Regions from separate parts of the Actinoallomurus sp. NPDC052274 genome, predicted to be linked through region 3. Evidence: predicted binding sites of a transcription regulator. Region 3 holds the regulator's gene; each other region holds the start of a gene.
What was found. Region 3 encodes LexA, which represses DNA repair genes until DNA is damaged. Its sites were predicted from a motif close to TCGAACANNTGTTCGA; they were not measured.
Positions count from the first base shown of each region.

Region 1 (3,272 bases), on a different contig from region 3:
CCCGGCCGTCGTCGTACCGCCCGAGCGGCCGCCGAGGTGGCCGGCGCCGACGCGCGGCATGTCGGCGGCGCCCTTGCTCAGATGGGCGATCGCGTAGCTCCGCCGCCGGCTGAGCATCCCCGGTTGGGCGCGGGCCCAGCTCTCCACCGCCGCCGCCTGATGCAGACCGGTACGCGGGACGCTCGGGGGCAGCGCGGCGTTCGTGCGCAGCCAGGCGGTGATGGCGTCCGACGCACTCGTCATCTGCTGGATGAGCCGAGCCATCGCCGCGGTGTCGATGCCGACGAAATCCTTGTCGCGTGCCGCACTGGCGCGCAGACCGTCCTGTCCAGCCATGGGGCACCCGCTCCGGAGAGTGCGCTTAAGCCTCAGGTGACCGTTGTATCACCGCCTTTCGGCGGTTGTCCCCGGCGACGCGTGCACGATCGGGTCACGGACCGTCCAGGTCCGGTCACGGCGGGGCGATGGACGAGTGCCTCGGGGCGGCGGCGATCAGTCGACGTCGGTGGGCGTGCCGCCGGTGAGGCGGAGCAACTCCTCGTACGAGGTGGGGAAGACGGTGTGCGGATGCCCGGCCGCCGCCCAGACGACGTCGTGCTTGGCCAGCCACGTGTCGACCAGGGTCCGGACCGGCTCCGGGTGCCCGAGGGGCGCGACCCCGCCGATGGGCTGTCCCGTCGCCGCCCGGACGAACTCCGGGTCCGCCCGCTTGATCTTCGCCGCGCCGATCCGCTGGGCCAGGGCGGTCGTGTCGACGCGGTGCGCGCCGCTGGTGAGGACGAGGAGGGCCTCGCCGTCGGCGGCGAAGATGAGGCTGTTGGCGATGGCGCCGACGTCGCAGCCGAGCTGAGCCGCGGCCGCGACCGCGGTGGGCGCGGCCTCGGGCAGTTCGCGGACCTCTCCGGTGGCGCCCAGTTCACGCAGGCGGGCGGCGACGTGTTCGACGTTGGGATGCATGGCAGCACCTTACGGGCCACGGCCCGCAGCGCTGCGCAAGTTCCGAAGGCTCGGCAGACAACTCGCCCGCCGCAACGGCCTTCGCACTAGTGATGATGGCAGGCGGGAACCCTCGGCGCGCTGGCGCAAGACCAAAGCCGCGTTGGGGCGGGTACACGCGAAGGTGGCCGACCAGCGGCGTGACGGGTTGCATAAACTCACCAGCCGCTTGGCCGCCACCTACGGCACGATCGTCATCGAAGACCTCAACGTCACCGGGATGCTGTCCAACCGACACCTGGCCCGCGTGGTCGCCGATACCGGCATGGGCGGGGTACGGCGGCACCTGGCCTACAAGACCACCTGGAACGGTGGGCGGCTGGTCGTGGCCGACCGGTGGTTCCCCTCCAGCAAGACCTGCTCGGGCTGCGGCGCGGTGAAAGCCAAACTCGCCCTGTCCGAGCGCACCTACGCGTGTACCGCGTGCCACCTCATCCTCAACCGGGACGAGAACGCCGCACGCAACCTGGCCGCCCTCGCGGCCAACGTCGCCCAGAGTTGCGGGGAGACGCTAAACGCCCGTGGAGCCGATGTAAGACCCACCCCAGGTGGGCCCTCGGCGCTGAAGCGGGAACCCCCGGAAGGGGGAACGCCGGGCCGCAAGGCCACGGCTGCCTTGAAGTGTGATCGCACCCGATCACATCACAGGTAACGGTAAGGGGTTTCGAACTGCGGAGACACACCTATTCGAACACGTTGACGAATGGAGTCGGGGCCGCTTTACTGAGATGCATGCTCGAACCTGTGTTCGAGTGCGGCGTGGGACTCGCGGCCCGCGCCGAGGGGATCGTCTCGCGGGCAGCGCGATGCCGGGCGGGATGCGACGGCCGGGCGGGGCGAGGGGAAGCGCTTCGCCCGGCTCCCCTGGGCCCTCGGGCCCGCCGAGCGGAAGGAGGCATGTCATGTCCGCAAGGTCGTCCACTGCCGTCCCACTGCATCCGACACCCCGGCGCAGGCCCGCCGCATCGGCGATGTCACTCCTCCAGACGGCGCGCCGCGGGCTGATCGAGGCCGCCGAGTCGGCCGCCCCGGCGCTGCGCTACGTCGCGGCGCACCTCGCGGCGCTCCGCGCCGCCGCCGCCGTGCTCGCCGAGCGCGCCGACCCCGGATCCCGGACGCGCGGCAGGCCGCGCAGCGTCTGGGTGCTGCTGCCCGAGGCCGAGCCCGCGCTGCGCGAGTGGGCGGCGTTCTTCGCCGCCGGCGCCGACAAGCGCGCCGCCGCGGAGGCCGGCCTGCCACGGGCGGTCACCGCGGACGAGGCCGACGAGCTGCTGCACGACGCGGAGATCTTCGTGTCGCTCGTCGAGACCACCCTCGGCGTTCCGGGCCAGCCCATGCTGCCCGCCGCCGGCTGAGACCTTTCCAGAGACGGGCTCCGCACACGGAGCCCCGGTCGACGCCCGCGGGTCCCGCCGCTGACCTCCCCCCGAACCGGCGGGCCCCGCGCGGCGTCCCCGCCTCACGCCCTCGGGACACCACAGCCCCGCGGCGCCCGCGCCCTCGCCGTCCCGTCGCGCCTCGGATGGCGAGCCGAATGCTCGGTGACCACAGGGACGAAACGGGTTGAACGTCGCGACTTCCCGGCGGTGGGGGCGCTCTCACCGAGCGCTTTGTCCGCCATCCGGGACGGCTTCGCGGCGGGGACCCGTGGCTCGCCAAGGGAGGCCGAGCACGCGCAGATCACTGGCGGATGCTGCTGCTACGGCGCGGTGAACGCCCGTGATCAAGGGCGGGCCGTAGCGGACGCCTCCCAGGTGGGCCGTCGTCGGCGCCATATGAGGAAACCCGCCCGGTGGGATACCGGACGGGCTCCGTCACGACGCATCGGTCATGCGGCAGCCCGGAGGGGCCGCATGATCCGGAAGGTGGATCAGAACGCTTCGACCGCGCGGCGTGCCTCAGGGTCGAGGACGCCCCAGCCGATGAGTTCCTCCGTGAGCTCCGTCGGTGACTTGTCGTAGATCACCGCCAGCGAACGCAGATCCTCCTGCCGGATGGACAGGACCTTTCCGTTGTAGTCGCCCCGCTGGCTCTGGATCGTCGCGGCGTAACGGGCGAGGGGACCGGCCTTGTCCTTCGGAAGCTGCTGGAGTCGCTCGAGGTCGATCACGAGCTTGGGCGTCGGGCCCAGAGGGCTCGGCGCGGCTCCGCCCGGGAGCAACTCCGACACCGGCACGCCATAGAACTCGGCGAGCTCGGCCAGCTTCTGAACGGTGACGGCGCGGTCGCCCCGCTCGTACGAACCCACGACGACGGCCTTCCAGCGGCCACGGGAT
Region 1 is NZ_JBFAUT010000018.1:77,321-80,592, forward strand. Features, by position in the region: gene AB0K82_RS17680 (hypothetical protein) at 1-336, opposite strand, end outside; gene AB0K82_RS17685 (YbaK/EbsC family protein) at 493-957, opposite strand; gene AB0K82_RS17690 (RNA-guided endonuclease TnpB family protein) at 956-1,648, shown strand; gene AB0K82_RS17695 (SAV_6107 family HEPN domain-containing protein) at 1,899-2,351, shown strand; gene AB0K82_RS17700 (transcriptional regulator) at 2,867-3,272, opposite strand, start outside.
Region 1: the regulator LexA is predicted to act here: its motif matches at 1,733-1,748, upstream of AB0K82_RS17695 (SAV_6107 family HEPN domain-containing protein).

Region 2 (3,272 bases), on a different contig from region 3:
ATCTACGAGACCGTCCGGCGGCTGACCCGCGCGCTGCCTGCCGAGGTGACCCTGATCGGCTACGCCGGTGCGCCGTGGACCATCGCCACCTACATGGTCGAAGGACGCGGCGGCGCCCCGTCAGAGCACTCCGTCGTCAAGCAGTGGGCCTTGAGCGACCCCGACGGGTTCCAGCCCCTGATCGACCTGCTCACCACCGCCGTCACCCAGTTCCTCGACCGCCAGATCGAGGCGGGCGCGGAAGCAGTCCAGCTGTTCGACACCTGGGCCGGGATACTCCCGGCCCATCTCTTCGAACGCTGGTGTACCGAGCCGGCCGCCGCGATCATCGCAGCGCTGAAGGACAAGCACCCGGAGGTTCCCGTCATCGCCTTCCCCCGGGGCGCCGGGCTCGGCTACGACGGCTTCGCCGAGGCCACCGGAGCGGACTGCATCGGCCTGGACACCACGGTCCCCCTCGAATGGGCCGCGCAAAGGCTGCAGCGCGACCTGGGCCGCTGCGTGCAGGGCAACCTCGATCCCCAGCTCCTGGCCGCCGGCGGCCCCACGCTCCAGGCCGAGACCGACCGCATCCTGCGCGCCCTGAGCGGAGGGCCGTTCGTGTTCAACCTGGGACACGGCATCGTCAAGACCACGCCCCCGGAGCATGTCGCCGCCCTGGTCGAGCAGGTACGCGCTTGGACCACACCCGCGCCACCGGACTAGGAACACCAAGCGCCGGCGATCTGTACGGCGGCCCCGTAGCGCACGCAGAGCTTGTCAAAGCGGGTTGCGACTGCCCGGCGCCAGCGGCGTGCTGGTGCGCTCACCGGAGGCTGCATGGGGCGGTCACAGGATGGTGAGTTGTTCGGGCTCGGGACGGCGCTGTGGTGGGGGCGGGGGTGTGCGGAGGCGGCGGACGTTGCGGCGTCCGCCGATGCCGTGCTCGTCGGCGAGGTCCTTGACGCGCTGGGCGATGCGGTGCTGGTAGTCCTTGGGCGCGTAGGCGCCGCGGCCGTACAGGCGCTCGTACGGTGCGACGAGTTCGGGGTGGTGTTCGCGGAGCCAGCGGGTGAACCACTCGCGGGCGCCGGGGCGCAGGTGCAGGACGATCGCCGAGACGGAGGTGGCGCCGGCCTCGGCGATCCGGCGTACGGCCGCCTCCAACTGGCGCGGGGTGTCGGTGAGGTAGGGGATGACCGGGCCCATCAGGACGCCGCAACCGATGCCGTGCTCGTTGAGCGTCGCGCAGACCTCGAGACGCTTGAGCGGGCTGGGCGTGCCTGGTTCGAGCAGCCGCCACAGCTCCTTGTCGACGAAGCCGACGGACACGGCCGTGCTCACCTCGGTGCGGTCGGCGGCCTCTTCCAGCAGCGGCAGGTCGCGCAGGATCAGCGAGCCCTTGGTCAGGATGGAGAAGGGGTTCGCCGCGTCCCGCAGCGCCTCGATGATGCCCGGCATCAGCCGGTAGCGGCCCTCCGCCCGCTGATAGCAGTCGACGTTGGTGCCCATCGCGATGTGCCCCCCGGCCCACTTCGGCGCGGCGAGCTCCCGGCGCACGAGTTCCGGAGCGTTCACCTTCACCACGATCTGCGAGTCGAAATCCCGACCCGTGTCGAAATCAAGATACTTATGGGTGTTTCTTGCGAAACAGTAGACGCATGCGTGGCTGCAGCCTCGGTAGGGGTTGATGGTCCACTGGAACGGGACCCGTGAGGCGGCGGGGACTCGATTGATGATCGACTTGGCTCTGATCTCGTGGAAGGTGATCCCGCGAAACTCCGGGGTGTCGACCGTCACCGGGCTCCCGAACAGCCCCGGGTCCTCGCCGTCCAGCGCCAACGCGTCCCAACGCATGTCCTTACCTTAGAACATGCGTTCGACGATCGCCTGCCGGGGCAGCGGCCGAAAGTTCAGTCGGGGTCCTCGTCGAAGGAGACCGAGAAGATTCTTCACGCGTTCCCGGCGCCCGGCGCCGCGGACGGCGGCCGCTCAGGGTGCGGGAGCCGCGGCGGCCGCGTCGACGAGGGCGGTGACGGCGGGGTGCCAGGGCCGGTCGACCGGTCCGGTGAGGACGAGCCGCCTGCTGATCGAGGGCCGTACGGGCACCATCACCAGGCCGGGGACGAGCATCGCGGCGGTCAGCGCGGGCACGATCGTGACGCCGATCCCCGCGCGGACCATGGCCAGCAGGGTGCCCATGTCGCGGATGCGGTGGGTGGGGGACAGCGGCGTGCCCGCTCGACGGTACAGCTCGCGGAGGTGCCGCTCGCACCCTCCGCAGGACAGCAGGAAGGCGTCGTCCTCGAGGTCGTCGGGGCCGATGCCCGGCTCTCCGGCGAGCGGGTGGTCCTCGCGGAGGAGGACGTGGAAGGCGTCCTCGGCCAGGGCCGTGCCCGGCCCCGGCGGCGGGTCGACGAGGACGGCCAGGTCGACCGTGCTGCGGGCCAGCCAGTCGGCGACCTCGTCGTCCTCGCCCTCGAACACGGCGACGTCGACGCGTGGCAGCTCGGTCTTCCACTGGGGGATCAGCCGGGGGAGCAGGCCCTGGCAGACCGTGGTGGGCGCGGCGAGCCGTACGGTGCCGGCCGGCAGCCCGTCGCGCTGGGCGGCCAGGTCGGCGATGGCGACCGCCGCCGCGAGCGCCGCGCGGGCGTGGCCGAGGATGAGGTCGCCGAACGCGGTGGGCCGGGGGCGGCCGTGCCGGGTCAGTACGGCCCCGCCGAGGGCGCGCTCCAGCGCGGCGACGGAGTGGGAGACCGCGGACTGGCTTACCCCGAGCTCGTCGGCGGCGGCGCCGAAGCCACCGTGGTCGAGCACGGCGACGAACGCCCGTAGCTGGCTGAGGTTGAGGCTCATGAGTCTTTCTCATCGAGGCGCTGCGGCCACTTGTTGGACTCATCTTCGCATTCCGCTGCAGGATCGCGTCGCATGACCGGTGTATCGCGGCGCGGAGGAGGACTGATGGAGCGGCCTGGCGGGTCGGCGGGCTGGGTGCCCGGGTTCGTGGTCCTGTCGATGATCTGGGGTTCGAGCTTCGCCCTGATCAAGGTGGCGGTCGACGCGGGTGTCGCGCCGCTGTGGATCGCGTCGTGGCGGTGCCTGTTCGGGCTGGCGGCGCTGGGCACGGTGTGCGCCGTACGGCGGGCGCCCGTGCCCCGTGGCCGGCGCGTGTGGGCGCACGCGTTCGTGGTGGCCGCGCTGTTGAACTCCGTGCCGTTCGCGCTGTTCTCGTACGCGGAGACGCGGGTGAGCTCGGTCGTGGCGGGCGTCTGGAACGCCACGACGCCGTT
Region 2 is NZ_JBFAUT010000037.1:58,705-61,976, reverse strand. Features, by position in the region: gene hemE (uroporphyrinogen decarboxylase) at 1-705, shown strand, start outside; gene AB0K82_RS27870 (Rv2578c family radical SAM protein) at 829-1,836, opposite strand; gene AB0K82_RS27865 (LysR family transcriptional regulator) at 1,972-2,838, opposite strand; gene AB0K82_RS27860 (DMT family transporter) at 2,944-3,272, shown strand, end outside.
Region 2: the regulator LexA is predicted to act here: its motif matches at 1,847-1,862, upstream of AB0K82_RS27870 (Rv2578c family radical SAM protein).

Region 3 (3,272 bases):
ACGTCCTGGCCGAGTACGGCCACGGCGCGATCATGGCGGTGCCCGCCCACGACCAGCGCGACCTGGACTTCGCCCGCAAGTTCGGCCTGCCGGTCCGCGTCGTCGTGCACACGGGCGAGGCGGACCCCGGTGAGACCGGGACCGCCACCCCCGGCGAGGGCGAACTGGTCAACTCGGGTCCCCTGGACGGCCTGACCAAGTCCACCGCCATCCCGCGGATCGTCGAGATCCTGGAGGAGAAGGGCCTGGGCAAGGCCGCCGTCAACTACCGGCTGCGCGACTGGCTGATCTCCCGGCAGCGGTTCTGGGGCACGCCCATCCCGATCATCCACTGCGACGCCTGCGGCGAGGTCCCGGTCCCGGACGACCAGCTGCCCGTGCGCCTGCCGGACGACCTGCGCGGCGCCGACCTGGCCCCGAAGGGCGTGTCGCCGCTGGCGGCCGCCGCCGACTGGGTGAACGTCCCGTGCCCCAAGTGCGGCGCTCCGGCCAAGCGCGACACCGACACGATGGACACCTTCGTCGACTCCTCCTGGTACTTCCTGCGGTACTGCTCGCCGGGGTACGAGGACGGCCCGTTCGACGCCGAGAAGGTGCGCCGGTGGATGCCGGCCGACCAGTACACCGGTGGTGTCGAGCACGCCATCCTGCACCTGCTGTACGCGCGGTTCTTCACCAAGGTGCTGTACGACATGGGCCTGGTCGACTTCACCGAGCCCTTCAAACGGCTGGTCAACCAGGGTCAGGTCATCCTGAACGGCTCCGCGATGTCCAAGACGACCGGCAACCTGGTCGACCTGGGCGAGCAGATCGCCGCGTACGGCGTCGACGCCGTACGGCTGACGATGCTGTTCTCCGGTCCGCCGGAGGACGACATCGACTGGGCGGACGTGTCGCCGTCGGGGTCGGTGAAGTTCCTGGCGCGGGTCTTCCGCGTGGCCGCCGAGGTGACGTCCGCGCCGGGCGCCGACCCGGCGACCGGCGACGTCGAGCTGCGCAAGGTGACGCATCGGACGATCGACGAGGTCACCCGGCTGGTCGAGGCGCACCGCTACAACGTGGCGATCGCCCGGATGATGGAGCTGACCTCCGCGGCGCGCAAGGCCATCGACACGGGGGCGGGCGCCGGCGACCCGGCGGTCCGGGAGGCCGCCGAGACCCTGGCGGTCATGCTGTCGCTGGTCGCGCCGTACACCGCCGAGGAGATGTGGGAGCGGCTGGGCCGTACGGCTCCGGTGGTCAAGGCCGGCTGGCCGGCGGCCGAGCCCGCGCTGCTGGTGCAGGAGTCGGTGACCTGCGTGGTCCAGGTGGCGGGCAAGGTCCGCGACCGCCTGGAGGTGTCCCCGGACATCGCCGAGGGCGACCTGGAGCGCCTGGCGCTGGAGTCGGAGAAGGTCAGGGCGGCCCTGGGCGACCGGGGCGTCCGCAAGGTCGTCGTGCGCGCTCCGAAGATCGTGAACATCGTGCCCGCCTGATCGGCGCCGGTGCGTGTCCGCCAGGGATTCGTCGGACACGCACTAGCCCCGGTTCGGTGCCGTGGCACCGAACCGGGGCTGATCACGTATTCCGCGGGACCGTCACCGTGCGCCCCGGAACGGCCGCGTCGCCGCCGGGGATCCCGGGCGGGATCACATCTTCCGCAGGACCGCCACCACGCGCCCGAGAATGGTCGCGTCGTCGCCGGGAATCGGGTCGTACGCCGGGTTGTGCGGCATCAGCCAGACCTTGTCGTCGCGGCGCTTGAGCGTCTTGACGGTGGCCTCTCCGTCGATCATCGCCGCCACGATGTCGCCGTTCTCCGCGACGGGCTGCTGACGCACGACGACCCAGTCGCCGTCGGCGATGGCCGCCTCGATCATCGAGTCACCGGTGACGTTGAGCAGGAAGTGGGTGCCTTCGCCGACGAGCTGCCGCGGCAGCGCGAAGACGTCCTCCACGGCCTCCTCGGCGAGGATGGGGCCACCCGCCGCGATGCGCCCGACGAGTGGGACGTAGGCGGGCGCCGGCCGCGTGGGAGCCTCCTGGCCGTTGGCGACCTCGTACGACTCGCCGTCGGCCTCGGCGGCGATGGCCGGGGATCCTGGCATGCGGACGACGACCGCGCGCGGCCGGTTGGGGTCGCGCAGCAGGAAACCCTTGCGCTGCAGGGTCCGGAGCTGGTGGGACACGCTGGAGGTACTGGTCAGGCCGACGGCCTCGCCGATCTCCCGCATCGACGGCGGATAACCGCGCCGCTGCACCGAGTCCCTGATCACTTCCAGCACCTTGCGCTGCCGGACGGTCAGGCCGCTCTCGTCGCCCGGGCCGTCGGGCATTTCCCGAACCTTGCTCATGGTGTCTCCGATGGCTGTCTTCCCGGTGACGCGTCGCCGCCGGTATTTCGGTCCCGTAGTGGGACGTTATCGCTTCTGCGGGAAATGATCAAACAGGTGTTCGAAAAATGTCGAATTTTGCGGTCCGGGGTATGTCGCGTTTGGTTCGCACATACGTTCGAGGGTAATTCCCGGACCGGGTTCGGGGAAGGAGGGCGCCATTGGCGGCGACGCCTTGCCGCCTCGTCGTGATCGGCGCTCTCGCGCGGCCGGCGCGAAGGGGGTGCCCGCCGACGCGGCGCCGGTGCGCCCGTGGCAGTCTTGGGGGGGCGCGACGCCCGCGCCCGCGCGGCCGCCGGCCGGGATGTGATCGACCTCACCGTGACGGGCGTCGGCTGCGTTTCCGCAGGTGATCCAGGATGTACGAGGTCGAAGCGGCCGATCGTCGCCCCCGGGGGAAGGCCCGACACGCCGACGAGGGCGGCGGATCGCCATGTGAGCGGCGTCTTCTCGCCGGGTGCCCCACGCGGGTTGCGATGCACTCGGCCGGGCTCTACGGTTGGACCCCAACATCTAGTAGTTACATGGATGTAGTTCACCATAGGTTGTGGTTACGAGGTGAGGTTCGCGCAGTTCGCGCGTGACCCGCTGTCAGGGGGAGGAGTCCGGAGCCATGCACTGCCCGTTCTGCCGACACACCGACAGCAGGGTCATCGACAGCCGCACGGCCGACGACGGGGCCGCCATCCGGCGCCGGCGTTCGTGCCCCGAGTGCGGCCGCCGCTTCACCACCCAGGAGACGGTGCTCATGATGGTCGCCAAGCGCAGTGGCGTGACCGAGCCGTTCTCCCGGGACAAGATCATCGCCGGAGTGCGCCGGGCGTGTCAGGGCCGTCCCGTCAACGAGGACGCCCTGGCCATGCTCGGCCAGCGGGTCGAGGAGGCGATCCGGGCGACCGG
Region 3 is NZ_JBFAUT010000028.1:21,866-25,137, reverse strand. Features, by position in the region: gene leuS (leucine--tRNA ligase) at 1-1,475, shown strand, start outside; gene lexA (transcriptional repressor LexA) at 1,629-2,333, opposite strand; gene nrdR (transcriptional regulator NrdR) at 2,986-3,272, shown strand, end outside.